Linked DNA regions of Litorilinea aerophila. The protein of the gene in region 1 binds, or shares a complex with, the protein of each later gene. Links are inferred from orthologs where the notes say so. Each region holds a gene or a part of one and is shown in the gene's direction. Other genes may lie near its edges. The genes, in order: tsaE and tsaD.

Evidence for each region.
Region 2: the proteins of tsaE (region 1) and tsaD are in contact, whole or in part, in a crystal structure (PDB 6N9A), measured with the Thermotoga maritima proteins. The link is inferred for Litorilinea aerophila from one-to-one orthologs. Residues at the interface, in WP_004082108.1 of Thermotoga maritima: Leu37, Gly38, Lys46, Lys57, Val59, Lys60, Ser61, Thr63, Phe64, Thr65, Leu66, Met67, Val69, Pro71, Tyr82, Arg83, Leu84, Asp86, Asp88, Phe89, Asp93, Ile128, Asp130, Glu131, Arg134; in WP_004082750.1 of Thermotoga maritima: Cys10, Asp11, Arg49, His50, Leu82, Gly84, Gly135, Gly136, Glu154, Thr155, Leu156, Asp157, Asp158, Ser159, Glu162, Asp165, Lys166, Arg169, Leu170, Tyr175, Lys213, Thr214, Leu217, Tyr218, Gln221, Arg222, Asn324.

The regions. Positions count from the first base shown.
Region 1 is NZ_VIGC02000005.1:109,005-123,729, reverse strand. The notes cover bases 4,311-7,233. They hold tsaE (tRNA (adenosine(37)-N6)-threonylcarbamoyltransferase complex ATPase subunit type 1 TsaE), read left to right. Parts: upstream 4,311-5,451; coding sequence 5,452-6,015; downstream 6,016-7,233. Other genes in these bases: yqeC (selenium cofactor biosynthesis protein YqeC), read right to left, coding at 6,193-7,233; FKZ61_RS04990 (sugar phosphate nucleotidyltransferase), read left to right, coding at 4,311-5,443. Outside these bases: FKZ61_RS05010 (M1 family metallopeptidase), read right to left, coding at 1-134; FKZ61_RS05005 (MSMEG_4193 family putative phosphomutase), read left to right, coding at 427-1,101; FKZ61_RS05000 (DUF3090 domain-containing protein), read left to right, coding at 1,418-1,969; FKZ61_RS04995 (SCO1664 family protein), read left to right, coding at 2,072-2,848; more of FKZ61_RS04990, read left to right, coding at 2,927-4,310; more of yqeC, read right to left, coding at 7,234-7,566; FKZ61_RS04975 (trans-sulfuration enzyme family protein), read right to left, coding at 7,574-8,692; npdG (NADPH-dependent F420 reductase), read right to left, coding at 8,697-9,368; putative aminohydrolase SsnA, read right to left, coding at 9,418-10,773; FKZ61_RS04960 (NAD-dependent epimerase/dehydratase family protein), read left to right, coding at 11,434-12,372; FKZ61_RS04955 (glycosyltransferase family 4 protein), read left to right, coding at 12,390-13,343; FKZ61_RS04950 (LysM peptidoglycan-binding domain-containing protein), read right to left, coding at 13,473-14,725. UniProt on the Escherichia coli protein: Required for the formation of a threonylcarbamoyl group on adenosine at position 37 (t(6)A37) in tRNAs that read codons beginning with adenine.
Region 2 is NZ_VIGC02000019.1:38,705-53,506, reverse strand. Bases 47-3,046 are described here. They hold tsaD (tRNA (adenosine(37)-N6)-threonylcarbamoyltransferase complex transferase subunit TsaD), read left to right. Parts: upstream 47-1,012; coding sequence 1,013-2,080; downstream 2,081-3,046. Other genes in these bases: FKZ61_RS14770 (AI-2E family transporter), read right to left, coding at 2,089-3,046; FKZ61_RS14780 (glycosyltransferase family 4 protein), read left to right, coding at 47-1,016. Also shown: more of FKZ61_RS14780, read left to right, coding at 1-46; more of FKZ61_RS14770, read right to left, coding at 3,047-3,570; FKZ61_RS14765 (DNA double-strand break repair nuclease NurA), read right to left, coding at 3,720-4,856; FKZ61_RS14760 (lamin tail domain-containing protein), read left to right, coding at 5,460-8,351; FKZ61_RS14755 (GNAT family N-acetyltransferase), read left to right, coding at 8,462-9,610; FKZ61_RS14750 (hypothetical protein), read left to right, coding at 9,603-9,989; FKZ61_RS14745 (Rqc2 family fibronectin-binding protein), read right to left, coding at 10,086-11,825; FKZ61_RS14735 (hypothetical protein), read left to right, coding at 12,657-13,052; FKZ61_RS14730 (PQQ-dependent sugar dehydrogenase), read right to left, coding at 13,179-14,435; FKZ61_RS14725 (cation:proton antiporter), read left to right, coding at 14,688-14,802.

The DNA.
Region 1 (14,725 bases):
ACGGGCAGGCAGAGCGCCAGCCAAAAGTGCAGCCACCTGGGAGATCCGCCCCCACCCGTCGGGGGCGACCCCGGCCCGGCACAGGCACGCCAGGGGAAGCGGCCGCTAAACGCCCTCGCAATCTTCCGAGACAAGCCTGGATCCTCCTCTGCCATGGACAAGTTCAGCGTTTTTTTCTAAAATGCGTTTTACAGGGCCCTGTGCTACACTGTGTCAGGTAGATAGGTTACAGCAGGTCGAGCGAAATTGGTAGACAGTAGGACGGTAGACAGTAGACGGTAGTTGGGTAGACGGCAATTAGGGTGAAGCGGACCCTATGGGTCAGAAGGTAAGTTGGTCCACTTCGATGGGACAGCAGGCGTGTTATGCTGGCCTGGATGACAACGCCCAAACATGAAGCCATTATAACACAGCGAGACATGGAAGATGCGTGAACCGACAACTTACATCCTTCTGATCCGACACGGTGAGAACGATTGGGTGGGCAGCAATCGCCTGGCCGGGCGCACGCCGGGCGTCCACCTCAACGAGCGGGGGCGCCAACAGGTACAACAGCTCATCGAGCTCCTCTCCCGGCAGCCGGTGAGCGCCATCTACTCCAGCCCCCTGGAGCGATGCCTGGAAACAGCCCAACCGGTGGCCGAGGCCTTGGGGCTGCCGGTCATCACTGAGGAGGCCGTGCAGGAAGTGGACTACGGCGACTGGCAGGGCGGTGAGTTGAAAGCCCTCTCCCAGACGCCGGAATGGTCCCTGGTGCAACACCACCCCAGCAGCTTCCGCTTCCCCGGCGGTGAAAGCCTGCGGGAAGTCCAGTTTCGGGCGGTCACGGCCATCGAACGGATGCGTGAACGGCACCCCAACCAGCTGGTGGCTGTCTTCAGCCACGGCGATGTGATCCGAACGTCCCTGGCCCACTACATGGGTACGCCGCTGGATCTCTTCCAGCGTATCGGCATTGGGACGGCCTCCATCTCGGGCCTGGCCTTTCACGGCGCTCGGCCCATGGTGCTCTTCGTCAACTATCATGCCGAACTGCCCCGGCTCGAGTTCAAAAGCGAAGAGGCAACCCAGGAGGCTGAACATGCCGCCGCCAACGCCTAGTACAGTCTGGCGTAAATACCACGGCAGAAATCCCGGGTGCCCTCTGGGCGCGTTACCTCTGGTGGAAACCATAGGCGAATTTCTGCCGGGATTTACCAGGGCAACGCCTGGTGCAAAGCCCAGTGTAACGGGTGTAAAGCCCAGTGTAAAAACGGTGTAAATACGCCTACGGATTTTGGGGTGTGTAGTTCGTGAACGAGTGCACGCACCACGCCAGAAACCACTGGTTTATTTACGCCATCGTGTACTGGTACAGTCTGGCGTCAATCTGCCCAGGAATCGGATGATTCGGTTCACCTTGTGAGCGTGAAGAACCATGGCCCAATTTGCCTACGACCTCAACCCTGTTCAACATATCATCGCCGATGCCGTTGGAGAACCCGGCAAACGCACCTTCTTCCTGCAGGCGCGGGCGGGCTCTCAGCTCGTCAGCCTGGTGCTGGAAAAGCAAGAGGTCGCGAACCTGGCCCTCAGCATTCTGCAACTCCTGGAAGAACTGGAGGAGAAATATCCGGATCTCCCGCCGGTCTCCAAACACCACCAGGTGCTGCAGCCAGAACAGCCGCTGGAACCCATCTTCCGGGTCGGTCAGCTGATCATCGGCTACGACGAGCAGGAAGACATGATCTGGGTCATTGCCAAGGCCCTGGTCGTCACCGAAAGTGGCACCATCCTGGATCCCGAAAGCGACGAAGTGCCGGCTGTCCGTTTTGTGGCCACCCGGGAGCAGATGCGGGCCCTGAGCGAGCACGCGCTGGAAGTGGTGGCGAAAGGGCGTCCCACCTGTCCTCTCTGTGGGCGGCCCATCGACCGGGAAGGGCACTTCTGTCCCCGCTCCGACGGGGAAGCCATGCCCATCATCTTTTAACGCTGTTGACGCCACCATCGACGCCCGCGTGTACGAGTCGCCCCCGGAGGCAGACAGCGTTCCGGGTGGCCTTGTCCGACGTTTGACGAGGATTCGACCAACTTGGCAGCCAAGCGCAGAGCCCGGCCCCACTCGGGCCCAGACCCCATCCAGCTGAACGAGGCGGAGGTCCTGGAGATCCTCACCGCCGGCCGCATGGAAGAGCAGGGGCTGCTGCCCTACAGCTCCAACCACAGTTTTCTGGTCACCGTGACCCACCAGCAGTGTACCCTGCCGGCCGTCTATAAACCCCGCCGCGGGGAAAGCCCCCTCTGGGATTTTGAATGGGGCAGCCTCTGCCTGCGAGAGACGGCCGCTTACCTGGTCAGCCATGGCCTGGGCTGGCGCCTGGTCCCGCCCACGGTCCTGCGGGAGGGGACGCGCGGGCTGGGCAGTGTCCAGTTTTATGTGGACAACGACGAAAACGAGCACTACTTCACGGTCCAGGCCGATGCCCGTTACGCCCAGTCCCTGCGCCAGCTGGCCCTCTTCGACTTTGTCATCAACAACGCGGACCGCAAAAGTGGCCACTGCCTCATCGGCACCGATGGCCGCCTCTGGGCCATCGACCATGGGGTCTGCTTCCACAGCGAATACAAGCTGCGCACCGTGATCTGGGAATTCAGCGGTCAGCCCATTGAAGAAGAACTCCTGGCCGGCCTGCAGCGGCTGGAAGCCCAATTGACCGACATGAACACCCCCCTGGCCCAGAGCCTGTGTCAGCTTTTGAACGACGAGGAGCGGGCAGCCATGCTGGAACGTCTGCGCCTGCTCCTGCATACCCGCACCTTCCCTGAGCCGTCGCCATTTCGGCGCAATTATCCGTGGCCCCCGATCTAACATGCACCCTCCACCCACTGTGCTCAAGTGGGTGGGTCGTTGGCCAGCCCCTGGCACAAAACCCGCAAAGGAGGATCCATGAAAGCTGTCGTCATGGCCGGCGGCGAAGGCTCTCGCCTTCGCCCTCTGACCGTTGGGCGCCCCAAACCCATGGTGCCCATTGTCAACAAGTCCGTGATGGCCCACATCCTGGATCTCTTGAAAAACCACGGCATCACCGATGTGGTGGTGACCTTGCGCTACATGGCCTCCACCATCCAGGACTTCTTCGAGGACGGCCGGAACCTGGGCATGCGGCTGACCTACGTGGTGGAAGAATCGCCCCTGGGCACGGCCGGCAGCGTCAAAAACGCCGAGCGCTACCTGGACGACACCTTCCTGGTCATCAGCGGCGATGCCCTCACCGACTTTGACCTGGGCCGGATCATCCAAACCCACCGGGAACGGGAAGCCCTGGCCTCCCTCACCCTGACCCACGTGGCCAACCCCCTGGAGTTCGGCGTGATCGTCACAGGGGAAGATGGGCGCATCCTGGGCTTTCAGGAAAAGCCCAGCTGGGGCGAGATCATGTCCGACACGGTAAACACCGGGATCTACGTGCTGGAGCCGGAGGTGTTGGAGATGATCCCGTCGGATGTGGCCTACGACTTCTCCACAGATCTCTTCCCGCTCTTGCTTCAGAAGAAGCTCCCCCTCTACGGCTACGTGGCCGACGGCTACTGGTGCGACGTGGGCACCATCGAAGAGTATCGCCGGGCCAATGCCGACCTGCTCTTCGGCAAAGTCAAGCTGTCCAGCCCCATCGGCCAGCACGTGGGCGGGGGCATCTGGGTGGGGCAGGACGTGGAGATCGCGCCCAGCGCCCAGCTCTTCGGCCCCATCTACCTGGGCAACGGCGTCAAAATCAAGGGGGATGTAACCATCTACGGTCCCAGCGTCATCCGGGATTACACCATCGTCGATGCCTACACCCGCATCGAGCGCAGCATCCTGTGGCGCAACAACTACGTGGGCGAAAATTGTGAGCTGCGGGGAACGGTGGTGGCGCGCCAGTGTAGCATCAAGTCCAACGTGGTGGCCTACGAAGGGGTGGTCATCGGCGATAACAACGTTCTGGGCGAGGGCTGCGTGCTCCATGCCGAGGTGAAGCTCTGGCCCCACAAGGAGATCGAGGCCGGGGCCACGGTGAAGGACAGCATCATCTGGGGCAACCAGGGGCGGCGTTCCCTCTTCGGCCGCTTCGGCGTCACGGGCGTAGTCAACGTGGACCTGACGCCCGAGTTCGCGGCCAAGCTGGGTGCTGCCCTGGGCGCGACGCTGCCCAAAAACAGCTACGTCGCGCTCAACCGGGACATCCACCGCTCCTCCCGCATGCTCAAACGGGCCCTGATCAGCGGACTCCCCGGCACCGGGGTCAACGTGTGGGACCTGGGCACCGTGGCCATCCCCGTGTTGCGTCACTTCGTGCGCAAACATGCCAACACCTCGGCCGGCATCCACGTCCGCCTCAGCCCCTTCGACCAGCGGGTGGTGGACATCCGCTTCATCGACCACAACGGCCTGAACCAGAGCAAGGCGGCCGAGCGGGCCATCGAGCGCAGCTTCTTCCGGGAGGACTTCCGACGGGCCTACCTGGACGAGATCGGCCTGATCCAGTACGCCAACCGGCCCATCGAGGAGTACACCGAGGACTTCCTGGCCCACGTGGACGTGGACCGCATCCGCCAGGCCCATTTCCGCATCGTCATCGATTACTCCCACGGGCTGGCCGCGGATACCCTCTCCCACATCCTGAATAAGCTGGGGGTGGATACTGTCCCCCTCAACGCCCGCATGGACGAGACCAAGCTGGCCATGCTCCAGCACGAGTTCCACGCCAACCTGGAACGGGTGGCCAAAATTGTGGGCGTCCTGGATGCAGACATGGGCATTCAACTGGATGTGGGCGGCGAGAAGATCTTCCTGGTGGACGAACATGGCCGCATCCTGGACGATCTCACCGCGGCCGCGCTCATGGTGGAGCTGGCCCTCTACGCCCACCCGGGCCGCACGGTGGCCGTCCCCGCGACCATGCCCAACGCCATCGACACCATCGCCGCCTGGCATGAGGGGCGGGTGCTGCGCATCAACAACAACCTGCACAGCCTCATGACCACCGCCCAGCAGAGCGACATCCTGCTGGTGACCGACGGCACCGGCAACTTTATCTTCCCGCCCTTCCAGCCCGCGGTGGATGGGATGATGGCCGTGGCCTGCCTGCTGGAATACCTGGCCGTCCGGCAGGCCCCCCTAAGCGAAGTGGTGAGCTATCTGCCGCCCATGAACCTGGTCCGCCATCTGGTCAATTGCCCCTGGGATGCCAAGGCCCGGGTCATGCGGGAACTCCACAGACAGCACACCGTGAACATCTCCGACAACATCGACGGACTCAAAATCTGCCTGGAAAACCAAGAGTGGGTCCACATCGCCCCCGATCCGGATCGGCCCTATCTGGAGGTAGTGGCCGAGGGGCAAGACCCCGAGCGGGCCCAGCAACTGGTGAACCAGTTCAGCGCCCAGATCCAGGCCCTGATCGAAACTGTAAACCAGCCATGACTGAGACCATGCACACCTCTGTTACCCATCCCTACGCAGTCGAAACCCACAGCGCAGCCGAGACCCAGGCCCTGGGCCACCAGCTGGGCAGCCTGGTCCAGGCCGGCCACATCATCGCCCTGCGGGGCGACCTGGGCGCCGGCAAGACCACCTTCACCCAGGGGCTGGCCGCGGGCATGGGCATCACCGCCCGGGTGACCAGCCCCACCTTCACCCTGGTCAACGAGTACCAGGGCCGGGGCGGGCTGCAGCTGATCCACGTGGATGTCTATCGGCTGGCCGATACGGCCCCCGAGCTGGACGCAGCCACCTTTGGCCTGGAGGAAATCCTGGACAGCGCCGGAGAACCGACCAGCCTCAGCGGGCAGGCCAGCGGGGCCGTGGTGGTCATCGAATGGGCGGACCGGGTGGCCGGAATGCTGACGGACGATCACCTGGCCGTCAACCTGGAAGCGACCGGCGATAGCCCCGACCACCGGCGGATCGTCCTGACGGCCCACGGCCCCCACAGCGCGGCCCTGCTCCAGGCCCTGGCCCAGCGGGTTCCATCGCTGCGGCCACAAATTGGGTAGTAAATCCCGGCAGAAATTCGCCGATAGTATCCAGCACAGGCAGTGCGCCCAGAGGGCACCCGGAATTTCTGCCGGGGTATTTACGCCAGGCTGTAGTAGCACCGCTGTCACGCATCCTTGCGTGATCTACGGCCCCAGGAATGCCGGGCAATCGGGCCAGAGGACCCCGGCGCCCGGTCACCGAAGGCGGGCCAGATCCTCGGGTGTGTCCACGTCCTGGAGCTCTTCCGGCTGCACGGGGATGGTGGCTGCCTGGTGCTGATGACGACGCAGCACCTCCCGGCCGCCCACATCCCCCTGGACGGCCAGCAGCTCGGGCCAGAGGGCCCGGTCGAAGAGGGCCGGGGCGCCCCGGATCTGACCATCCACCCGGGGAGTGACCAGGGGAGCGCCTGCCTGCCAGCAGCGATACATCTGCCGCAACAACCGAGACGACAGCAAAGGCTGATCCACGGGCAGAAAGAGGGCCGCCTGGATGGCCTCGTCCAGGGCCAACAGGCCGGCCCGCATGCTACTGGCCTGTCCTTCGGCCCAACGGGGATTGGGAACCAACCGCAGGCTTGTGCCGGCCACTGCCTGCCAGGACGCCAGGGCCGCCTGGACCTGCTCCCCATGGGCTCCGGTGACCACCAGCACGGCTGATGGCCCGGCCGCCAAGACCGTCCCCACAGCGCGAGCTACCATGGGCTCGCCGTCCACCGGGACGAGCTGCTTGGGGCGCCCCATGCGCCGGCCTTCTCCTGCCGCCAACACAATGGCCGCCCAGGGAGCCCACCGCTCCAACACCGGCTCCTCCTCTTGGGCCACGGCAGCCACCAGGGACGCCTGGCCCAGGCGAAGCAGGCAGGCGGCGGTCAGGCGCCCCAGGACCAGGCGGCAGATGTCGTCCGCCTTGTTGAGCAGGGGAAGCAGGCGGGCCGTGGGCGGTCTATGCCTGGCCCCGCCCGCTGGATGAACCAGGAGCCGGGCCAGTTGCGCCGGCGTCAACCGAGCGGACATCCCGGCATCCAACCCCAGCAGCTTCCGCACCTGTTCGGGCCGGTGGACATGGTCCCCGTCCACCGGTGCGCCCACACCATCCAGCCCGGCCACCGGCACCAGCAGTGTGGTCATGGGCGGCACCACAGGCTCGTGGGATGCCGGCGCCTTCACCGGCAGGCCACGGCTGCCGTCGGCTTCCACCAGGATGGCCGTCACCGCCAGTGCCCGCGCCACCGTCCACAGGGCCTGAAATTGCCCGGCCGTCAGCCCCCGCCACTTCGCACCCACCCGAGGTCCGACCAACAGGCATTGGCCATGGGCGACCAGTCGGTCGGCTATCCCGTCTGCCGGCGGACCCTCGCCCTCCGCCAGGCACAACAGGCCGGCGTAGCCCTGGGTTTGGGCCACGCCCAGGTGGGTGGTGGTGGTCACAATGACCCGGCTGCCCTGGGCCACCAGTTCCCGGGCCAGCCGAAAGAGGGCCGTACTTTTGCCGCCGCCGCCCACAAAGCTGACCACGTGGGGAGTCTCGGGCGCCAGATCCAGCCGGAGGGCACGCCAGAGTTCCATGGTCGCGTCAACCCAGGGCCTGGGCCAGGTCGGCGATCAGGTCGTCGGGATGCTCCAGGCCGACGGAAAGCCGCAGCAGGTTGGGCGGCGTGGTGGATGCAGGGCCCTCCACCGAGGCCCGATGTTCGATGAGGCTTTCCACACCGCCCAGACTGGTGGCCCGGGTGAAGAGGCGCACCCGGCTGGCCACGGCCATGGCTGCGTCGGCGCCGCCGGCCACCTGGATGGAGAGCATCCCGCCGAATCCCTGCATCTGGCGCGCGGCCACGGTGTGTCCCGGGTGACTGGCCAGTCCGGGGTAGTGGACGGCCTCCACCCGGGGGTGCTCCTGCAGGAAGCGAGCGACTGCCAGCCCGTTGTGGCAGTGGGCCCGCATGCGGTAGGGCAGGGTGCGGATGCTGCGCAACAAGAGCCAGCAGTCGAAGGGCGACGGCACTGCGCCCCCCGTGGCCTGGATCTCACGGATGCGCAGGAAAAAGTCGTCCTCCTCCCGGGCGATGAGGGCGCCCCCCAGCAGGTCGCTGTGTCCCCCCAGGTACTTGGTGGTGGCGTGCATGGCCAGATCGGCGCCCAGGCTCAGGGGCTGTTGCAAAACCGGCGTGGCCCAGGTGTTGTCCACCACACAGCGCGCACCCACCCGGTGGGCCATCTCGGCCACCGCGGCAATGTCGGTGATCTTGAGCAGGGGATTGGACGGCGTCTCCACCCAGACCAGCCGGGTTTGCGGCTGGATGGCCGCCCGGACCTGCTCCAGGTCGGCCATGTCCACGGTGGAGACCGCCAGGCCCCAGGGGCGGAAGATTTCCTGGGCCAGCTTACGGGTGCCGTAGTAGACATCGGCCGGCAACAGCACGTGGTCGCCTGGCTGGAAGGCCTGCAGCACAGCCATGGTGGCCGCCATGCCAGAGGAGAAGGCGGCCGCGGCTGCCCCCCCTTCCAACTGGGCCAGGCACTGCTCCAGGGCCTGGCGGTTGGGATTGCCGCTGCGGGTGTAGATGTAGCCGTGGGGATACGCGCCGTCGGCATCCCGCTCGAAGGTGGTGGAAAGATGGATGGGCGGCATCACCGCGCCGGTGGCCGGGTCCACCTGGCGACCAGCGTGGACCGCCCGGGTTTCCAGCTGCATGGCCTCAGCCCTCCCGGGGGATGCCGGTGATGCGGATGCCGCTGCCCTTGACCTTGTAGCGGATGTTGATCCCGATCAGCAACGCGGTCAACCCTTCCACCACGCCGGCGTTGGCCAGCGGCCCCGCGTCCACGCCGAAGAGGCCGGCCGCGCGCACTAGCTCCAGGGCCTGCTGCCGGGCGGCCTTGTCGTCGCCCACCACCAGCACATCGCAATCCGGTTCCCAGCTCAGGTCCTGGAGGTGATCGGCGGCGATGTTCTGGAACGCAGCCACCACCCGGACGCCCTCCCCCAGTTGGGCCTGGGCTTCCTGAGCTGCGGAGCCGGCCGGCGGATGCCAGACGACGCTCACCCGGGGCGGCTTGAGGGGCACGCCCACGGTGATGAGGATCTTGCCCTGGCAGGCGTCCCCGATTTGCTGGAGGGTGGCCTCCTGGGCGCTGTAGGGGACGCTGAGCACGACCACGTCGGCGGCCTGAGCCGCTTCTGCGTTGGTGGCGCCGGTCAGCGGGGCGCTGCCTGGGGGCAGCCGTTCTCCCAGGCTGGCACTGACCGTGGCGGCCTTCTCTGCGCTGCGGCTGCCGATCACCACGGGGTAGCCGGCCCGGGCCCAACGCAAGGCCAGGCCGGACCCCTCGGCACCGGTGCCGCCAATGACGGCGATGGTGGGTTTCATGTAAGTGGACTCCTTGACTGAAGATTAAAGATTCAAGATTGAAGATTCCCTACGGAAACATCTCCCAGTAGCGCTCCCATGTCTGGGCAGCCAGATGGCGACTGCACGCGGTGATTTGGGCCTCGTCCAGGGTGAGGAGTTTCCGGTTGCGCATGAGCACCTGGCCATGGGCGATGGTGCTGTGGACATGGCCACCGCTGACGCCAAAGAGCAGATGCCAGGGCAAATTTTCGGGGGTGAGGGGAGTTGTGGGGTAGTAGTCCAACAAAATGAGGTCTGCGTAGGCTCCGGGGGCGATGATGCCCAGAGGTTTCTCGAAGAAGACCTGGGCCAGCCGGCGGTTGTGGTGGATAGCCATGCGGACCACCTGGTCCGCGCCCAGGTAGCGGGGGTCGCCGTGAGCGGCCTTCTGCAGTAGATCGGCCACCTTCATTTCGGCGAACATGTCGTTGCTGAAACCATCGTTGCCCAGGCAGACCGGGACACCGCCCCGCAGGAGGGTGGTGATTTCCGCAGTGCCCACCGCATTGTTCATGTTGGAGCGGGGCTGATGGCTGACGAAGGAGCCCACTTCCCGGATCAGGGCCATCTCCCAGGCGTCGATGTGGACGCAGTGGGCCAGGATACTCTCGGGCGCCGCGATGCCGAAGTCTACCAGGCGCTCCACCACCCGCATGCCCGATCGTTGCAGCGTCTCGTATTGATCCACCGGGTGTTCGGCCACGTGGATGTGGAACCGGTTGCTGTCCGCGATGGCCGCCTCCAGGGTTTCATCCGAGAGGGTAAAGCTGGCGTGGAGGCCGAAGGTGGCGGCCAGCCGGGTGGCCAGGGGGGAGGTCGGGTCACTCTGCCGGGCCTGGGCCAGACGCCGGGCGAAGCGGACGTTTTCCCGGATTCCGGCGGCCGCGGCCTCGGGGCCATCCCGGTCGGTCACTTCGTAGCAGAGCACAGCCCGCAGCCCGCTTTCCACCACGGCCTCGGCAATGGCGTCCAGGCTGCCGTCGATGGCCCGCTGGCTGGCGTGATGGTCGATGAGGGTGGTGGTGCCGTTGCGAATGGCATCCACCAGGCAGACCTGGGCGGAGGCGCGCACCCCGTCCAGGTCCAGGGCTTTGTCCAGCCGCCACCACAGGCGTTCCAGAATCTGGGGGAAATCCGCTGGGGGCGGGCCGGGGATGTACATCCCCCGCGCGAAGGCGCCGTAAAAATGGGTATGGGCACAGATCTGGCCGGGCATGAGGAGCAATCCCTCAGCATCCCACTGCTCCTCTTCAGGGTAACGACTCCGGAGCTCCTGGCTTTCGCCCACGTCCACGATGCTGTCCCCCTGGATCAGCACCGCGCCGGATTCCAGGACGCGATCCTGGTCGTCGAATGTGAGAACAACCGCATTGTGAATCAGCATACTTGATGGACCTCCGGCCAGGTCTTTTCCATGAAAGGCGCGACGCAACGGCCTCTGATTGTACCCAGGAGCGAGAAGATGGCCAAGCTCCGGGAGTGGAGTCAAAAAGGCTTTCCCCAAGTGAAGCGCTGCATCGCTTCGCTAGAACCCCAATAGAACACCGCTAGAACCGGAAGAAAGTTTCAGCCGTGTGCTGGCTAGATGCTGGGGGGACACCGCCCCGTGGGTATCAGGGCGCAACCTCAGGGTGTTGGCACAGCAACAACCTTATTATATCGAAAATTTGCCGAAAAGATCGTGCTGTATCCTGCAATTCCGCCGATTTTCAAAATTCGCAACCGGGTTGCCGACCACCGGCATCTCTGCAGGCCGAATTGGCCCACCTGTGGCGTCGTCATCCTGCCGTGAAAAAGGATGCTGCTGCACGCAGATTCAGCCTGTGGTGGAGCCATTTGCCGGAATCGGCCCTGAGCCCCATAATGCACACCAGTACAGTCTGGCGTAAAGAGCACAGCAGAAATTCCGGGTGCCCTCTGGGTGCACTCCCTCTGGTGGAACCCATCGGCGAATTTCTGCCGGGATTTACTCGGTTGAATATCAGGATAAGCCCATCGGGGCTGGCCCCCAGTGGGCGCTCAAAAACAAGCAAGGAGGCGATGGATGATTGTCATGGTAACCGGCGGTGCCGGCTTCATCGGCAGCCATGTGGCCGATGCACTCCTGGAGGCAGGCCATCGGGTGGTGGTGGTCGACAACCTGCACACCGGCCACGCGGACAATGTGCCGGCGGCGGCCACCTTCTATCAGGCGGACATCTGCGACGAAGAGCAAATGGCCGCCATCTTTCAGGCAGAGGGCATCCAGGCGGTGGTCCATCAGGCCGCCCTGGCCAACGTGCGGGAGAGCATGGCCGACCCCATCACCTACGCCCGGGTCAATGTGTTGGGCTCCCTGATCCTGCTGGAGCAGGCCCGCCAGCACGGTTGCCGCAAGTTCGTCTTTGCCAGCACCGGCGGCGCCGTCTATGGCGAAGGGGCCAGCGAGGCTGGCGACCGCCTTCCCTTCACCGAGCGAAGCTGGCCGCAGCCCAAAGACAACTACGGCGCCAACAAGCTCAGCGTGGAGTATCACCTGGACCTCTACCATCAGAACTACGGCCTCCCCTACGTGGCGCTGCGCTACCCCAACGTCTACGGCCCTCGCCAGGACAGCCGGGGCGAGGCCGGCGTGGTGGCCATCTTCGCCGACGCCATGCTGGCCCAAAAGCCGACCCGCATCACCGGGGACGGCACCCAGAGCCGGGATTTCACCTACGTGGGCGACATCGCCAGGGCCAACCGGTTGGCCCTGGAAAGCGACGCCGTGGGCATCTTCAACGTGGGCACCGGTGTCCCCACGGACATCAACACCCTCCACCGGCTGCTGGCCACCATCACCGGTTACTCCCACCAGCCCAGTTACGTCCCCCGGCCGGTCGGTGAAGTGCTGGCCACCTACCTGGATAGCAGCAAGGCCCGGCAACAGTTGGGCTGGGAAGCCCAGGTCTCCCTGGAGGAGGGGCTGCGCCAGACGGTGGAATGGTTCCGGGCGCGACGCTGAACCTTCATCTCCGACCCATGCATGTGGCCATCAACGGCTGGTTCGCCGGCCGCCTCACCACGGGAAGCGGACAATACCTGGAACAGCTCCTGCAGCGGCTGCCCCACCTGGCACCCCACCTGCGTCTTTCCCTGCTCCAGCCGGCAGGCGCAGCGGCTGCCCAGGAGGACCGCCCCGGCGTGGAGTCCATCGCCGTCCCGCTGCCCCGGCTGCCAAAAGCCCTGGCCAAAGTCTGGTGGGAACAGGTGACGGTCCCGGCGACGGCGGCGCGGCTGGGGGCCCATGTGCTCTGGGTGCCCTACTGGGCGGCACCCTGGCGTCAGCCCTGCCCGGTGGTGGTCACCGTCCACGATCTGATACCGCTGCTGCTGCCCGGCTATCGGGGCAGCCCCTTCCATCGCCTCTACACGACCCTGGTGGCCCACACGGCCCGTCGGGCCCAGGCCATCCTCACGGTCAGCCATGCCAGCGCCCAAGACATTGTCCAGCACCTGAATGTCCCACCTGAACGGGTTCACGTGGTCCACCACGGACCGAACCAGGCAGGTCCCCCCCCGGACCTGGCCCAAACGGCCGCGGTCCGCCGCCGGTACAACTTGCCGGCACGCTATTTTCTCTACCTGGGGGGCTTTGACCGCCGAAAGAACGTGGCGGGTATCCTGCGGGCCTACCGCCGTTACCTGGAAAAGGGGGGCGATCCGGCCATCCATCTGGTGATCGCCGGGGAGTTGCCCGCGCGAGACACCCCCTTCGCGCCAGACCCGCGCCCCCTGGCCCGGGCAGAGGGCATCGAGGCGCAGGTGCATTTCTGTGGTTGGGTGGCGGAGGGGGACAAACCGGCCTTGTATGCGGGGGCGACGGCGTTTCTCTTTCCCAGCACCTACGAAGGCTTCGGCATGATGGTACTGGAGGCCATGGCCGCGGGCACGCCGGTGGTGACCAGCGGCCAGTTGGCACGCAGGGACGTGTGACCGCCCCACGGCGTAGGTTCGGCCTCCTGGCCGGACATGGACACCAGGAACCGCGTACCTCTGTCACGCAGGGACGCGTGGTCGACCCACCACGTCAGAGTCCATCGTACCGGGCCGGGCTGCACCCGGTCAGGGCACAAAGCAGATCTGCTCTGGCGCCAGGGCAGGATGGTTGTAGCCGTAATGATCGGTGATCTGCCAGAGGTCGCTGTTGGCCTCGAAGATGGGCTGCACCGCTTCGCAGGCCTGGGCCGGATCACCCGTCTCCTGGTAGACCTGTAGCCACTGTTGGGTCGCCTGGCTGTAATCGCTGTCTGGCTGACCCTGAGCCAGAGCGGCTGCCGTGGCCGCGGCGGCTTCCAGGTCACCGTTCAGGGCCAGGGCCTGGACCAGGCGGAAGCTGGCCAGCCCCTGGAGCAGGATCAGCTCTTCCTCGGCCGGCAGGCCAAAGATGCTGCATGCGTCCCATCCTGGCTTGAGGGCATCCGTGTAGGCTTCCACAGCGGGACCGTAGCCCAACACATCCGCCGCCTGGAGCGCCACATCCGCCTCTACCAGGCGCAGCCCCATGCAGCGGCTGCCGGGGTTGTCCCGGTCGTAGGTCCAGCGGATGCGCTGGTAGAGGCCGCCGTCCACACTCTGCCAGATCTCCGTGTGGGGCACGTCCAGGCCTCCTTCTGGCGTACCGCTGACCCCGCCGGCCAACACCAACTGCTGGCCACTGCCCGGATCCCCTTCGGCCACAGGCTCAAAGTAGGCCGTCCCCTCGGCAATGGTAGCGCCGGGCTGGATCAGGGAGACGTAGGCGTCCTGGTCCCAGGTCCACATCTGCACCTCCCGGACGCAGAAGGTGGAGCAACCCACCACCGTCCAGGCGATGTCCATGCGTCCGTCAGCGTTAAGGTCGTCCACGGCCAGGGGCTCGGGCTGGCCGTAGATGTCTGGCTGGGCGGCCAGGGTGTAGCCGCCGTCCGCCGTGGCGTGGTAGATGAGGACCGCGCCCTGGGCGCCGTCCGGGCCAAAGCCCACGTCACTGATGATCACCGGATAGAAGATAGCATCGGATCGCCCGTCGCCCGTCAGGTCGGCCAGCACTACTGCGCCCCGGCCATCGCCCATGGCGTTGCAGAGGCGAAGCCAGTTTTCCAGGCTGGCCTGGTCATTGCCCACCGCGGTCAGGACATCAGGCAGGGTGGTGGCATAGTCGGACAGGGTGGCAGGACAGTCCGGCAACACCTGGGCGGAGAGGGGGGTCGCTGTGGGGGCTGCGCCTGCCTCCGCCGGGGCTTCCTGTGCGTCCGGCTCGGCCAACTCCAGGATGGGGCAGACGTCGCTGGCCTGGAAGGATGGATTGGTGTATCCGTAGTCGGCCAGCATCTGCC
Region 2 (14,802 bases), on another replicon or contig:
GGGTGGGTCACCGCCTGGGCCTGGTGGACCGGCCCGGCGGCCGGCGCAGGCACCAGGGGGTCATCCCTCGCACCGGTGGCCTGGCCCTCTTTGGCAGCTTCTTCGTGACGGTCTTGCTGACCGTCCTGCTGCCCCACGTTTTGCCGCCGGCGTGGGCAGAGTGGTTTCCGCCCCGCCACGACCCCAACGAGGGACGTCGGCTGCTGGCCCTTCTGGCTGGCAGCCTCTTCTGCGTGGTTGCGGGATTTGTGGACGACCGGGTGGAATTCTCCAGCGGCCCCCAGTATGTCATTCAGGCAGTGGCCGGGGTCATCGCCATCGCCGGCCTGATCTTCATCAAGCATGTGAACAACCCCTTTGGCCAGGGGTTCCTCTTCGGGCCGGATGGCTTCCCATGGTGGATCGTCTGGCCGCTGACCCTCTTCTGGTTTATGGCCATGATGAACACCATCAACTGGCTGGACGGGCTGAACGGCCTGGCCACGGGGGTCACCGCCATTCTCTGCCTGGTGCTGGCGGTGCACATGATCTTTGCCGTGCAGCCCCCCCAGTTGAGCGTGGCGCTGCTGCCCCTGGCCCTGCTGGGAGCGGCCTTGGGCTTCCTGCCCCACAACTTTGCCCCCGCCCGCATCTTCATGGGCAGCAGCGGCAGCTATTTTTTGGGCTTTGCCGTGGCCGCCCTGGGTATCATTGGCGGTGCCCGGCTGGCTACGGTGATGTTGGTGCTGGGCCTGCCGGCCCTGGACGTGGCCTGGCTCATCGTCAGCCGCTGGCGCCGGGGGCTGTCGCCTGGCCAGGGTGGACGGGATCACCTCCACTTCCGGCTGCTGGATTTGGGCTTCAGCGAACGGGCCATTGTGATGGGCTACTGGGCATTCTGTGCCTTCTTCGGCCTGTTGACCCTGGTGCTGGATGACCGGCTGTACAAACTGGTCGCTTTGCTGGCATTGGGTGCCCTGGCCCTGGCCGTGCTGGTCTGGGCCAGCCGAACCGACAGACAGGAACAGAGAACATGACCAAAATTCTGGCCATTGAAACAAGCTGTGATGAGACTGCGGCGGCCGTGGTGGTGGATGGCCGCCAGGCATTGAGCAATGTGGTCGCCACCCAGATCGAGCTCCACCGGCGTTTCGGCGGCGTCTTCCCAGAGGTGGCCAGCCGCCAACATGTGCTGGCCATCCAGACGGTGATCCAGCAGGCCCTGGAACAGGCCGGGGTGCCCCATGTGAGCGCGCTGGACGCCATCGCGGTGACCCATGGCCCGGGATTGGCTGGCAGCCTGCTGGTGGGTGTCAACACCGCCAAGGGGCTGGCCTTCGCCAGCGGATTACCGCTGCTGCCGGTGAATCACCTGGAGGGGCACATCTACAGCAACTGGGTGGCCCTGCCCGGCCAGACGGGCGAAGTGCCGGAGCCCATCTTCCCTGTGGTCGTCCTGATCGTCTCCGGTGGCCATACCGAGCTCATCCTGATGCATGGCCACGGCCGGTACCGCCAGCTGGGCAGCACCCTGGACGACGCCGCGGGCGAGGCCTTCGACAAGGTGGCCCGGCTCCTGGGGCTGGGCTTCCCCGGCGGCCCGGCCATCCAGCGGGCGGCCCAGCAGGGAGATGCCACCCGCTTTGACCTGCCCCGTCCCCTCATGCAACAGGAAGAGCATCGTTTCAACTTCAGCTTCTCTGGGCTAAAGACGGCCGTGCTCAACCTGACCCGGCAACTGGAGGCCGAAGGAGTGAATCCCCAGGATCCAGAGACGGCGGCCCACATTGCAGCTTCGTTTCAGGAGGTGGTGGCAGAGGTGTTGGTATCCAAGACCCTGGATGCCGCGCTCACCTACGGCGCGCGCCAGGTGTGTATCTGTGGCGGCGTCAGCGCCAACGCCCGGCTGCGGACGCTGGCCCAGGAGCGGTGTGCCCAGGCCGGGCTGCCCCTCTACATCCCGCCCCTGGCCCTGTGCACGGACAACGCCACCATGATCGGGGCTGCGGCCTACTACCGCTGGCAACAGGACCCGGCAGCCGTGGGCGACCTGGGCCTGGATGTCTTCGCGACCCTGCCCCTGCCCACCGAGTCCGATTGACCAGCCCGCTACGCCCGCAGGGAGCTGGTCACCCCATCGGTGGGCGGCTCGGGTCCATCCGAACGACTCTCATGCTGGGGGATGGGGCTGCCGGGGGCCTGGCGTGCCTGCACGTCGGGATGCTCTGGCCGCGGCTCCTCCACGGCTGTCAGCTCATCGCCCCGCACGGTCCGCCGATAGGTCACCGCGGTCCGACGGCGGGGTGGCGGTAACTCCTGGCCCAAGAACGGCGGGTAGTCCAGCAGCTTGGCGTGGATGTAGCTGCCCAACACCCGCAGGCTGGCAATGACCGGCGCTGCGAAGAACGCGCCCAGGACACCCGCCAGGTTGAAGCCGATGGCCACGCCGCAGATCACCACGATGGGATGCAGGTTCACCCCCTTGCCGATGATGCGGGGCACCAGGATGTTGTTCTCCGCCTGTTGGATCACAAAGTAGATGCCGATGGTAATGAGGGCGAAGCCAAAGTTGTTGATCCCATAGGCATCGAGGACGGTACTCCCCTGGATCAGGGCCACGATGACCGCGGGGATCATGGCCAGCACCGGCCCCAGGTTGGGGATCACCTCCATGGCGCCGGCCAGAATGGCCAGGATCAGTGCGCCGGGCATGCCGGCCAGGGTCAGGGCCAGCCAGGTGGTCATCCCCACCGTCACGCTCAGGATGATCTGTCCCCGGAAGAAAGCCTGCCAGATGTAGCCCATCCGCCGGAGAAGGTCGATCCATTCCGACTGGTATGAGCGGGGGAAGAGGCCCTCCACATACTCCCGAATCAGGGGAGCATCCTTGGTAAGGTAAAGGCTCAGGAAGAAGACCACCAGGAAGGTGATCAGGAACTGGACGATCCCCCCCACGACGCTGACGCCGATGGCTGCCGTGCTGCTGACCACGTTGGTGGCCGTGCTGATGAGCTGCTGGAAATAGCTGAGGATTTCGGCCAGGGTGGGGATGAAGGTGAAGTTTTGAATGCCGGCCTCAAACTGCTGGGTGACCCCATCCAGGGGCACCTCGAAGCCCAAGATCTCCACCGTGTCCGGCAGGCTGTTGAAGGTCCGGGTGAGCCAACTCAGGAAGCTGACCGCCGTGCTGGGCACGTCGAAGTTCAGGGAGGCCAGCTGCTGGAGCAGGATGGGCGCCAGCAGTATCGGCGTCAGGATGACCGCGACCAGGCCCAGCAAAAAGAGGATAACGGTGCTGACGCTGCGCGGGATGCGCAGGCGCTCCAACAGGTCGACGATGGGGTTGAGGAGATAGGCGACCACGCCGGCGATGACCAGCATGGGCAACACCGGCCGGCTGATCCAGAAGATGCCGACCATGGCCACCAGCAGGATGACCACCACTGTGCGCTTGGTGGCTGCGTCCCAGGATGAACTGGCCGCATAGGTAGTCACCTCCGGCGGGGCCGGGTATGCAGGAACAGATGCCTGGTGGCGGGCCTGCCCGGCCTCGACCGGCACCGATTCCTTCGACTCAGGGTTGTTGTTCATAGTTCACCCAATGAACCAACCTGCACCGTAAATTGCCCCGCAAATCGCCCCGCCTGGCCTTCAGCGGCGGCCGTCCTTGGGGCGGGGCCGGCCGGCTGAACTGCCGACCTTCCAATACTAAAACCCGATCCCGGGGGTGAGGTCGCGCCTCAACGCCGCAGGCGCTTGCTCAGGGCCTTGCGCGCCTGGGTGAAGGGCAGCCCCTCCTGCAGGGCAAACTGCTGAAACAGGGCATAGAAACGCTGGCGATCTTCCTGGCTGATGACGGCCAGGGCATCGGCCGTCTCGATGACGTAGGGATAGCCGGTGCCCACCACGCACTGGGCTCGCACCAGGTCCACCACCTCTTCAGCCAGGCCGGCCTCCAACACCCAAGCCGGCACTTCCACCCGCGCCGGAGGGCGTTCCCCGGCCAATCGGACATAGGTAAACGCCACCTGGTTGTAAAAGTCGGCATCGCCGTGCTGGCTGAGGGGATCGTCCCGGGCACAGAGGAAAAAGGGGGTGCGATCCCCCCAGCCCGGTAGCAGGTCATCCACCAGCCCCGCATCGCTCCAGGCCACGCTGTCAGGCCTGCCCGAGAGGACCTCCAGCAGGGTGACCAGGTCCCGGCTGTAGGAGCTATCCACAAAACCTATCACCGGGATGGCATACCGCTGGGAACAGGCCAACAGATCCCGCACGGCCCGGACGTAGGGCCGGCGGCGCTCCGGGCGCATCTGGCCGGCGAAGCTGATGATCAGGGAACCGTCAAAGAAGGCAGCCGGCAGGCGGGAGGCCGGCGTGGTCGCCAACGCTTCCAGCAACTGACAATGCTTCTCACATTCCCGCACGAAACGCAACTGGTTCACCCGCCAGTCGGGAAAGCCCCGGTCTGTGTCGTCGTCCGTGGGGGCCTCGCCCAGCTCCTGGGGCGCCAGGATTTCAAACGCCACATCTTTGACGTATCTTCCGCCTGGGGTGTGATAGTTGATAAACCAGCCCACCTGGACGGCGCCCACGGGGATGGAAAAGTCCTTGGTCGGGGTGATCTGGCTGCCGTCGACGGCGAAGACCGGCCGCTCCTGGAGCACATCCAGGGCCCAGGAACGGGCCTCCTGGTGGTTCTGCCAATGGCAGGAGAAGGCCAGACGCAGGCCTTGGGCCTGATCCAACTCGGCCGTGGGGAGGGCACCGGGCCGCTCGACGCCCATCTGGACCAGCCTGTCGCGGATGATCTGGCTGTCGGCCTGCTGCAGATAGGCCAGCTGCTGCGCCAGCCAGGTCTGCTGCGCCCGATGGTCCACGGCAAAATCCCGAAACCGATCCCGCTTCTCTTCCAAAGCGGCAATTACTTTTTCTCGGTGAATCACGTCTACACTTGATGAATGGCATCCGAACGACGGCAGTCGGCAGTCATACTCCCTTTCATTATATCACAGGCCGCCCGCGGGGCATGGCAGGCAACACGGTCACACGGCAGGGAATCGGGTGCGCCCATTGTCCGGGTAGCGGGTCCGTGATACACTCTCAAGCGTTCACGATTTTGACGCGGAGTCGGCATCCTGCCCTGAAAAAGGACGCAGATGAACGCAGATTCATCTCTTTTCATTCCCCGCGGCGCAATAGGTCGCTCTGTATGAGACCGTGGCCAGCCTTGGGCCGATGATTGAAATCATCGGCTGGCACACCCCAAGTGCGTTAAAACGCACTCCACGGGTCGGATGGTACCCGGCTTGACTCTGTCCGTTTTGAACGGATTTTCTGCCACGGCCAGGCGGGACGGAAGCGCATCTGAGGATGTTTACGTCGCCAATGGGCAACAATCAGGAAGTACTGACGTTGACATGCCCGGTAATGCGCCCGGGGACAGGAAAAATGGCCCAACCGAAGGGTGAAAGGATTTGGGAATGAGAACAGAACGGCGGCGCTTGAGAACAGACCCGGCACCTGAACAGGCCCAGGCCATCCGATGGGGCCGACGCCTGCTGATCCCCTTGCTGTGGGCCCTGGTGCTGGTGTTAACCCTGCCGGGAAGCGCAGCCGCGGAGATTGCATTGGACGGCAATCTGACGGAACCGGACTGGCAACTCCTGGGGACGAGCCAGGGCGGGCCGGACTCCAGCTTCGGCACAGGAAACGAGATCAACGGTCTCTATGCGAAGATAGTCGGGGACTCCCTGTACCTGGGCGTGGCCGGCGCCATCCAGAGCGGCAACCGCATTCTGCTCTTCATTGACTCCCGCAGCGGGGGCTATCCCAACACCGATTTCGGCCGGGACGGCAGCCCTCCCCCGGCCATCCAGAACCTCAACCCCAACATTCTTTTTGACGCTGGCTTCCTGCCGGACTACGTGCTGGCCATCGGCACGGATGGGCTGGGCAACTACTTCTGGGATCTCTACACCCTCTCGGGCAGTTTTGGCAGTGGCGGCGGCCCCAATACGCCCCTGGGCAACCAGACTGCGGGCAATTTGGGCGCCAACCCGGCCAGCGGCAACCAGACCCGAGGCTTTGAAGCCAGGCTCAACTACAGCCAGACGGGCGTCGGCGTCCACCTGGCCTTTGACCAACCCGCCATCCAACTCTTTGCCATGCTGGTCCGGGACTACCCCGACATCGGCGACACCTACAGCACGGTCAGCAACCAGTTCATCACCCACGCCAACGCAGGCGAAGTGTTCGACTATGGCAGCGGCATCCTCAACTTCGACCTGTTGGCGCCCGGCCCCGTTACCTTCGCCAATCTGTTGGTGGTCAACGAGGTGGCCTACTTCCAGCCCGGCCCAGATGACACCGAGTTCATCGAGCTGAAGAACATCACCAACCGGGACGTCAACCTGGACCCCTACACGGTCCAACTGGTGGATGGCACCGGCGGTGGCGCCATCGTCTACCAGACCATCGACCTGCCCAACGTCACCCTGGGGCCAGGCCAGTACTACGTCATCTGTGCCAGCCAGGCGGATGTGCCAAACTGTGACCTGGATCCCACCACCCAGGACGACCTGATGGTCAACGTGGTGCCGGCAGCGGTGGCCGTGGCCTACGGAGTGAACGTGGTGGATGCCGTCAGCTTTGGGGGCAACAGTGCTCCCCCCTACACCGAGGGGACCGGCATCCAGCCTGCCGCCGCGCAACTGGTGGCAGGGAGCGGCATTTCCCGCTACCCGGATGGCGTGGACATCAACCGCAACAGCATCGACTTCAGCGTGCGCTGCACCACGCCGGGCCAGGCCAATACAGACGCCAGCAGCAACTGCATCACCCTGCCGCCAGGACAAACAGCGCCCACGGCCACGCCAACCTCACCCACGCCGGGCGCGACTCCCTCACCTCCCGAAGGTTGTGTCAACATCTTGGTCAACGGAGACTTTGAACGGGACGGAAGCTGGATCTTCGGCCGGGATCCCATCCCGGCCCAGTACAGCGGCGCCCAGAAGCACGGCGGCCTGCGCTCCATGCAACTGGGCAACCCCCGGGATGTGGGCACCCAGGACCGGGTCAGCTATTCGTCCATCCGCCAGCTGGTGCGCATTCCCGGCAACGCCCTCACCGCGGAGCTCCGCTGGTGGCACCTCTACAAGACGGAAGAAGCCACCGACGACAACCCCACCGCCCAAAGTGATCGCCAGGAGGTTATCCTGCTCACGCCCCACGGGCGAACCCTGCGTATCCTGCACCGGGTCCGCCACAATGAGAGCGGCTGGGGGGAAGAAGTGAAGGACCTGACCGCCTATCGGGGGCAGAGCTTCTACGTCTATTTCAACGTCTTCAACGACAGCAACTCCTCCCGAACCTGGATGTATCTGGACGACGTCTCTCTGATTGTCTGCTACCCGGAGGCAACGGCCACGTCGGAGCCCCCGAGCAGCGCCATGGCAGCGCCCCAGCCTCCCGCGCCGACTGAGACACCGTCCCCCACGCCATCCCCTACGGCCACATCCACAGAGACGCCCACGGAAACGCCCGAGACGCCGGCAGCCGCCCTCCTGCCCCCGCCCCTGGAAACGCCCACCCCCGCCGCGCCGGCGTCCGTCCTTGCCCTGGAACCCTGCGTGGAGCTGGTCAACAACGGCGGCTTCGAGGCAACCGGCGTGGGCTGGCGCATCATGCCCAGCGAGCGGCCGGCTGTCTTCACCGGAGAACGGACCTTCAACAATAGCCGCCAGGCCCTGCGTCTGGGGATCGTGGATCTGGAAAATGTGCGCAGCGTCAGCGCGGCGGATCAGGCGGTGGAGCTGCCCGCCCATGTCTCCGACATCTTCCTGGAGTTCCGCTACTTCCCTATGGTGGACGGGGATCCGGGACCCGGCGACCTCCAGTACGTGGACCTGTACGACGAGGCTACGGGCCAGTTCATCGACCGCATCCTGGGCGAGCAGTCCGACGCCCGAAGCTGGCTACAGGTGAAACACGAACTCACGCCTCTGGCGGGCCGCACCATCCGCCTTCTGCTGGCCGTCAACAACGACGGTATGGCCGGCCGCACGGCCATGTATGTGGACGACGTCTCCATCCGGGCCTGCAACTATGAGGACGAGGGGGCGGCCACCCCAACACCTGAAGCGCCCGCAGCAGCGGCTACGCCGGACGTCAACCTGGTCACCGCGCCGGCTCCGGCCCAGGCTCAGGAGATCCCGACGGATACGGCCGACCAGAATGAAGAGACACCTTCCACCAGCAGCTGGCTCCAGCGGCTGCGCCGGGTGGGCATCATGGTGGCCATTCCCGTGGTCATCGTGGTCATCCTCCTGCTGCTGGGCAACCGCAGGTCGGGCCAGGGGCAACGGCCATCCTGACCCATGACCCGCTTGTGATTTCGTGCCATCTCCGCTATAATAATTGTAGCGCTGTCTGTGGCGGCGCTATTTCTATGCGCGGAATCAGCGAACACACAAGCGGAGAAACCATGACGACCGGAAATCTTTGTGCAGACAAGGCCACAACGGCAGAGTGTACCACCGACGCCGGCCCGGCCCAGCGGTCCGCCCCCGCCAGGCCGGAGGTCGAGTGGACGGTCTACGGACCCCAAAGCACCCCGAACGGCTTTGATGCCCTTGCCGATGAGTGGAACAGCCTGCTCAAGCGCTCCCGCTTCGATACTATCTTCCTAACCCATGAATGGCAGACAACCTGGTGGAAACATCTGGGAGAAGGCGAACTCTGGATCATCGCCTTTCGGCGAACCAGCGACGGCCGGCTGGTGGGAATCGCCCCCCTCTACCTGACCGAGGTAACCGAGGGAGAGCTGGCCGGCAAGCGCAAGTTCAACTGGGTCGGCTGCATCGAAGTCAGCGATTACCTGGACATGATCGTGGCCAAAGGCTGGGAGGAAGCCGTCTATGCCGCCTTCCGGGATTGGCTCTACGGGGACGAAGCGCCGGCGTGGGATGTGCTGGACCTCTGTAACCTGCCCCAGGACAGCCTCACCTACCGAATCCTGCCCCCCCTTCTGGAGGAGACCGGCGACCAGGTCCTGGTCCTGAAGGAAGATGTGGCGCCCCAATTCGAGCTGCCCCTGCGCTACGAGACCTACCTCCAGGAGCTGGTGGACAAAAAACAACGCCATGAAATCCGCCGCAAGCAACGGCGGGCCGAGCGGGAAGCCGATGTGGGTTTTGTGATTGTTGGCCCCCAACACAACCTGACCGCGGAGGTGGACGACTTCGTGGCGCTGCAGCGGGCCAGCCGGGAGGACAAGGCCGAGTTCATGACGCCGGAGATGCGCCGCTTCTTCATGGCCATGGCGCAGACCATGTTCGACGCCGGCTATCTGCGCCTCTGCTACCTGACCCTGAACGGGGAAAAGGCCGCGGCCCTCTTCGCCTTCGAATACAACCGCCGCTTTCTCCTCTATAACTCCGGCTACGATCCCGATTCCTATGCCCACCTGAGCCCGGGCTGGGTGCTTCTGGCGTACTGCATCCAGTACGCCATCGCCTGTGGCTGCCGCCTGTTCGACTTCATGCAGGGCGACGAAGAGTACAAGTACCGTTTCGGCAGCCACGACTACGACGTCATGCGGATTCTTGTGTATCGACAGGAAGGCAATGACTAGCAGATCCTCCAACCCCAACGCCAACCGAGAACCAGATCCTCGCCAGGAGGCGGGTGGACCCGAGACTGCAGCCGGCAGCCAGGAGACACCCCCCTACGAGCCGCCCCCCCGGCGGCCTGCCTCCCAGCGAGAGAACGCCTTCAACTTGCTGGCCTGGCTGGCGGAGGGGGCCACGGGGGTGCTGGAAGAACTGCGCCACAACGATTTGGGCCTCTCGGAAGAGTTTTGGGTACACGCCTACGCGGCTCGCCGGGAGGCCCTGCTGGCCGCCCGGGCCCTCATCGACAGCCTGCTGGAAAAGACGGAAAAGCCCGTTCGGCAGGCCCAGGAACGGGCCGAACGCCGCCGGCGCCGGGGCGATATCCGCATCGACTTCTGACTGCTGGCACCAACACCTTGCGCAGCCATACGCCGCGCCCGCAAAGAAGACGGGCCTCCGTGTCCGCCCGACACCGCCAGCCCCGCCGCCCATTCCTCAGGCCGGGAGAAGGGAATCGGGCAGGGTGGCCGGTACCACCAGGGTCTCTTCCTGGCGATAGTAGACCTGGCCGGGACGACCGCCCGGCTGGCGGCTGACGAAGCGCCGTCGCGTCACCGCCACCGGCACCGCGCGCTCATCCCGGGCCCGGGAGAAGTAGGCCGCCACCCGGGCCGCTGCCTCCACCACCACCGGCGGCACCGGCCGGCCCTGGGAACGAATCACCACATGGGCGCCGGGCAGGTCCCGCACGTGGCACCACAGGTCGTCGGGATGGGAGAGGCGGAAGGTGACCGCGTCGTTTTGCCGGGCGTTGCGCCCCACCAGGATCTCCCAGCCGTCCCCGGTGCGCAGGCGCAAGGGGGCACCTTCCTGGCTTCTGGCGTGGGTACGCGGCTTCTTACCCCGGGCCGCCGCCAGCCCGGTGGCCCGCAACTCCTCCTGCACCGCGGCAATTGCCGGCTGATCCTCGGCCAGGGCCAGATCGGTCTCCAACTGATCCAGATAGGTCAGATCCGCCTCCAGGGCGGCCCGGCGCTGGGGAATGACCACCGCCGCCCGCTCCAGTTTGGCGGCCTGGCGAAACATGCGCTCGGCCTGGGCCACCGGCGAGAGATCGGGCCGCAGGGGGATGGACAATACCTCCTCCCCCAGATCCACATCCAGCCGATCCTGGCCGGGCTGGATCTGGCTGGCAAGGGCCAGGAGCCACTGGGCCTGGGTGCGCAGGGCCTCGGCTTCCCCCGGAGCCGGTTCATCGCCCTGCAGGGCCTCCAGCTGGCGCGTCAGCCGCTCCCGGGCCCGCCGCAGCTGGGCCGCCACCTCCCCCCGCAGGCCAGCGTAGGGATCTGGCGGCCTGTCCGCGCCGGGGCCGGCCAGGAAAAAGCGAGCCAACGCTTCACTCATGGAAGTCGTGGGCTGGAAGCGCCCCCGAAAATGCAGGTGGTAGGGCGCGAAGCCCCAGAGCTGGCCATCGTCGAATACCAGACCAGGTTCCCAACCGCCCTCCCGAACGGGGGCCCAGAGCGCCTGCAGGGCCTGGACCACGGCCAGGGGCTCGGCGTCCGTCGCGGCCGCGTCCGCCCGGCCACACGCGCGCCAGGCCACCTCTCGCGCCAGCGTCGGGCTCATGCCCGCCACGCCCGACACCAGCGTCCGCCACAACGGGCCAGGCTTCTGCACCAGCGCGGCCAGGCGCTGATAGTAGTCGGTCGAGCCGTCGTCCCAGGGCAGCAACCCCTCCTGGGGTGGCGGCTCCTGGTAGACATGGCCGGGCAAAAGCAGTCGCTGGGCCCGTTCGGATGGCGGCACCCGGACCAGACAGTCCCGAATCGTGCCTTCCCCATCCAGGAGGACCACGTTACTGCGCCGTCCCACCAGCTCCACCACCAGCGTGGAGGGGCCGTGCTCCGGATGCTCCAGCTCCAGGCAAGCCACCCGCTCGATGGGTGACCACTGGCGCACCTCCTGAATTCTGGCTCCCCGGGCGAATTTGCGCAACAGGAGGAGCAGGGGAGACGCCCCCTCTACGCCCCGGCGCAGCTTGAAGTCCACCAGGTGGAGGCGGCCCGTCGGCTCTCCGGTATGGCAGAGCAGGTAGTGCCGCGTCCGGTTGGCATAGATTTCCAGGCCCACCGCACGCTCATCGGGCATCACCACGTTCTGGATCCGCCCCTCCACCAACTGGCCGGTCAATTCCTGGACCACACAGGCCAGGGTCAACGCATCGAAGTGCAAGGCATCACTCCTCTAGAACAGACTTTCCGTGGCCTCCATCTTACCATGCCCCTGACTCCACTGCAGAAACCGCCGATTTCACAGATGAACACAGATTTTCCAGAGAAAGAATCCGTGTCACCTGTAGCTTTTTGTAGCAGAGCCCTGTCCGGCATAGGCGGGCGCAGCAAGCAGCGCCCCTGCAGCGGCGTCCGATGGGAGAATCCCGACGATCTTGAACCATACCCCGCCCGCCCCGCCACGTTGACAGCCCCGCCTGGAATGGCTAGAATGTAGCCACCGGGGGTCGGTGGCGGAACGGCAGACGCAACGGACTTAAAATCCGTCGGGGTAACCCGTGTGGGTTCGAATCCCACCCGACCTACTAGCTTTCTCCAGGCGCCCTGTCCGGACCAGATAAGGCAGGTCTCCGGCCCGCACCGACGGAAATGGGCGCCCCTCGCGTAGGCGCAGCTCGCAGCTGCGCATCCGTCGCCCTCCCTTCACCCGCCGGAAAGTGGCACCATCGGCCGGCTTCCAGCCGCCCCTCCGGCAAACCGGCACCCTTTCGTGGCTGACGACAGCGGGCGGGTCTCCGGCCCGCCGTGGATGGCTGTGAAATCCGTGGATCGGATTGGCCAAACCAGTGGTGAACGCTGCCCGCCCCAAAGCCCCCAAAACCACCCTTGACACCAGAACAGATGTTCTAGTATAATAGCGGACAGAATCACAAAGGTCAGGTCTGGCCGGCACTGGCAGTGCACCCCCGGCATTCCAGCCCCAACCCAGTCCACCCTCGGGTCGGGCATACAGGTCGGATCGTCTTCATTCTTTCAAGCCAGGAGAGCCACCATGAAACGGACCATTGTTTTCGGACTTTTCCTGCTGGTCGCCGTGGCAGGCTGGCGAATCGGCGGTACCCTCAATAGCGACGCCATCAGTATGGCCATCGGCGTCATTTTCGGCGTGCTGGCCGGCATTCCCACAGCGCTCCTGGTCCTGGCCGGGGAGCGGCGGCGGGCTGAGGCCGAGCGAAGCGTGGGGCCAAGTCGGGCCGGGGGGTCCGGCTACCCCTATCCCTACCACCAGCCGCCGCCGGTGATCGTGGTGACCGGAGCCCCCACCCAGCCACAGGCCCAATCCTTCGGCCCCCAGGGTCAGTTGATGCCCCCAGTTGAAACGCCGGGCACCACCCAGCGCCGGTACAAGGTGGTTGGTGAAACAGAAGAGTGGATCGACGAGTGGTAGCGGCCCCGCCCCGGGAGGAGCCGACTGTTCTTGGGTCAGGCTGCCATCCGTGGCGGGACTCCTCTTCGGGCACGCGGCCATGGAGTCTCCGAGGGCGAGGGACCGGTCGGACCCTGCGCCATGGCTTCACTCCTCGATGCGATAGACAGCCCCGCCCCGCAGGTCGGTCACGTAGAGCTCGCCGGCCTCGTCCTCGCCGAAGCTGCTGATGCCCAGGCCGCTCCGGGCCACCAGTTGGATCTGGGATTCGGCGTCTTGCTGATGTCGTAGCGCCCAGATTTCCCCGCTGCAATAGTCCCCGTAGAAGTAGAGCCCGGTCAGGCCGGGTTGGTCCTGGCCCCGGTAGACGTAGCCACCGGTGATGGAACAACGTCCCTGGTGGCCGTACTCCGCGATGGGCAGGGTCAGGCCGGCCGTGTCACACCCCGGCGACTGGAAGCAGTGAAGGCCTTCTGTGATGGGCCAGCCGAAGTTGAGCCCGCCGGCCAGTGGCGCCGGGACGAAGTTGATTTCCTCGTACTGGTTCTGCCCCACATCGGCAATCCACAGGTCTCCGGTCTCCCGGTCGAAGCTGTAGCGCCACGGGTTGCGGAGGCCAACGGCCCAGATTTCGGGACGGATGGTCCGGCCATCCCACGTGCCCTCGCGCCAGGGATTGTCCTCGGGAATGAGGTACGGCTGATCCGACGCTGTGGTTACGTCCAGGCGCAGCATCTTCCCCAGCAGGCTCTCCGGGTTTTGGGCATTGCCGAAGCGGTCGTTGGCTCCGCCGCCATCTCCGGTGCCGATCCACAGGTAGCCGTCGGGGCCGAAGGCCAGCATCCCGCCGTTGTGATTGCGGGCGGGCTGTGCCAGGGTCAGAATGACGAACTCGCTGTTCGGGTCGGCCTGGTCGGGCGTTTCAGGCGACGTCTGGTAGCGGGCGATCACCGTGTCGCCGGCCCGGTCGGTGTAGTTAACGTAGAAAAAGCCTGTGTCCGGATAATTGGGCGCGAAGGCCAGCCCCAGCAGCCCCTGCTCGCTGCCACTGCTGCCCACCCGGTCTTCGATGTTCAGGAAAACAACCGGATCCGCCTCTCCTGGCGCCCACAGGAGAATTCGGCCCGCCTTCTCCACGACGAAGATCCGGCCGCTGCCGTCACCGGCATGGGTGACGAAGAGTGGCTGGCGGAGTCCGCTGTAGACGGGCGTCAGCTGGATGCGCTCGGGTAGGGAGGCTTGGGCTGGGGAGGTGGTTGCCGCCGGAGGGCTGTCTGGCGTGGAGAGGGTCGGACTGGGGGGCGGCGCGCAACCGGCGACCACAAAGAGCAGGACGAGGCTGAGCCAAAACCAGACCGAAGGGTGGCTGGCCTGGTCTGGACGGCGATGCGTGATGGTTGACACGGGTGAAATCCTCCTTTGGGCGCGATTGTCGGGATGACCGCTCTGGTGTACACTGGCCCCATTGTTCCAGCATGGTGGTCTGGGCTCTGTAAGCTGGGTCCAGTTTGGGGCCAGCAAGCTACGGGAGCAAAATTCCGTCCCCAATGATGGGTTGGCTCACAGTACCGGACGCCGGCATGTGTTAGAAATACCGGCGTGATGGGCGCCCGATAGCCTCGTTCAAGTTTGTCCCGATCAGATCAAGGAGGTTAGATGCATAACGAAATGGTGGTGATTGCCGGTGTATTGGCCGTGGGTATTATCTGCCAGTGGCTGGCCTGGCGAGTGAAGCTACCGGCTATTTTGCCCCTGTTGGCCGCCGGTTTTC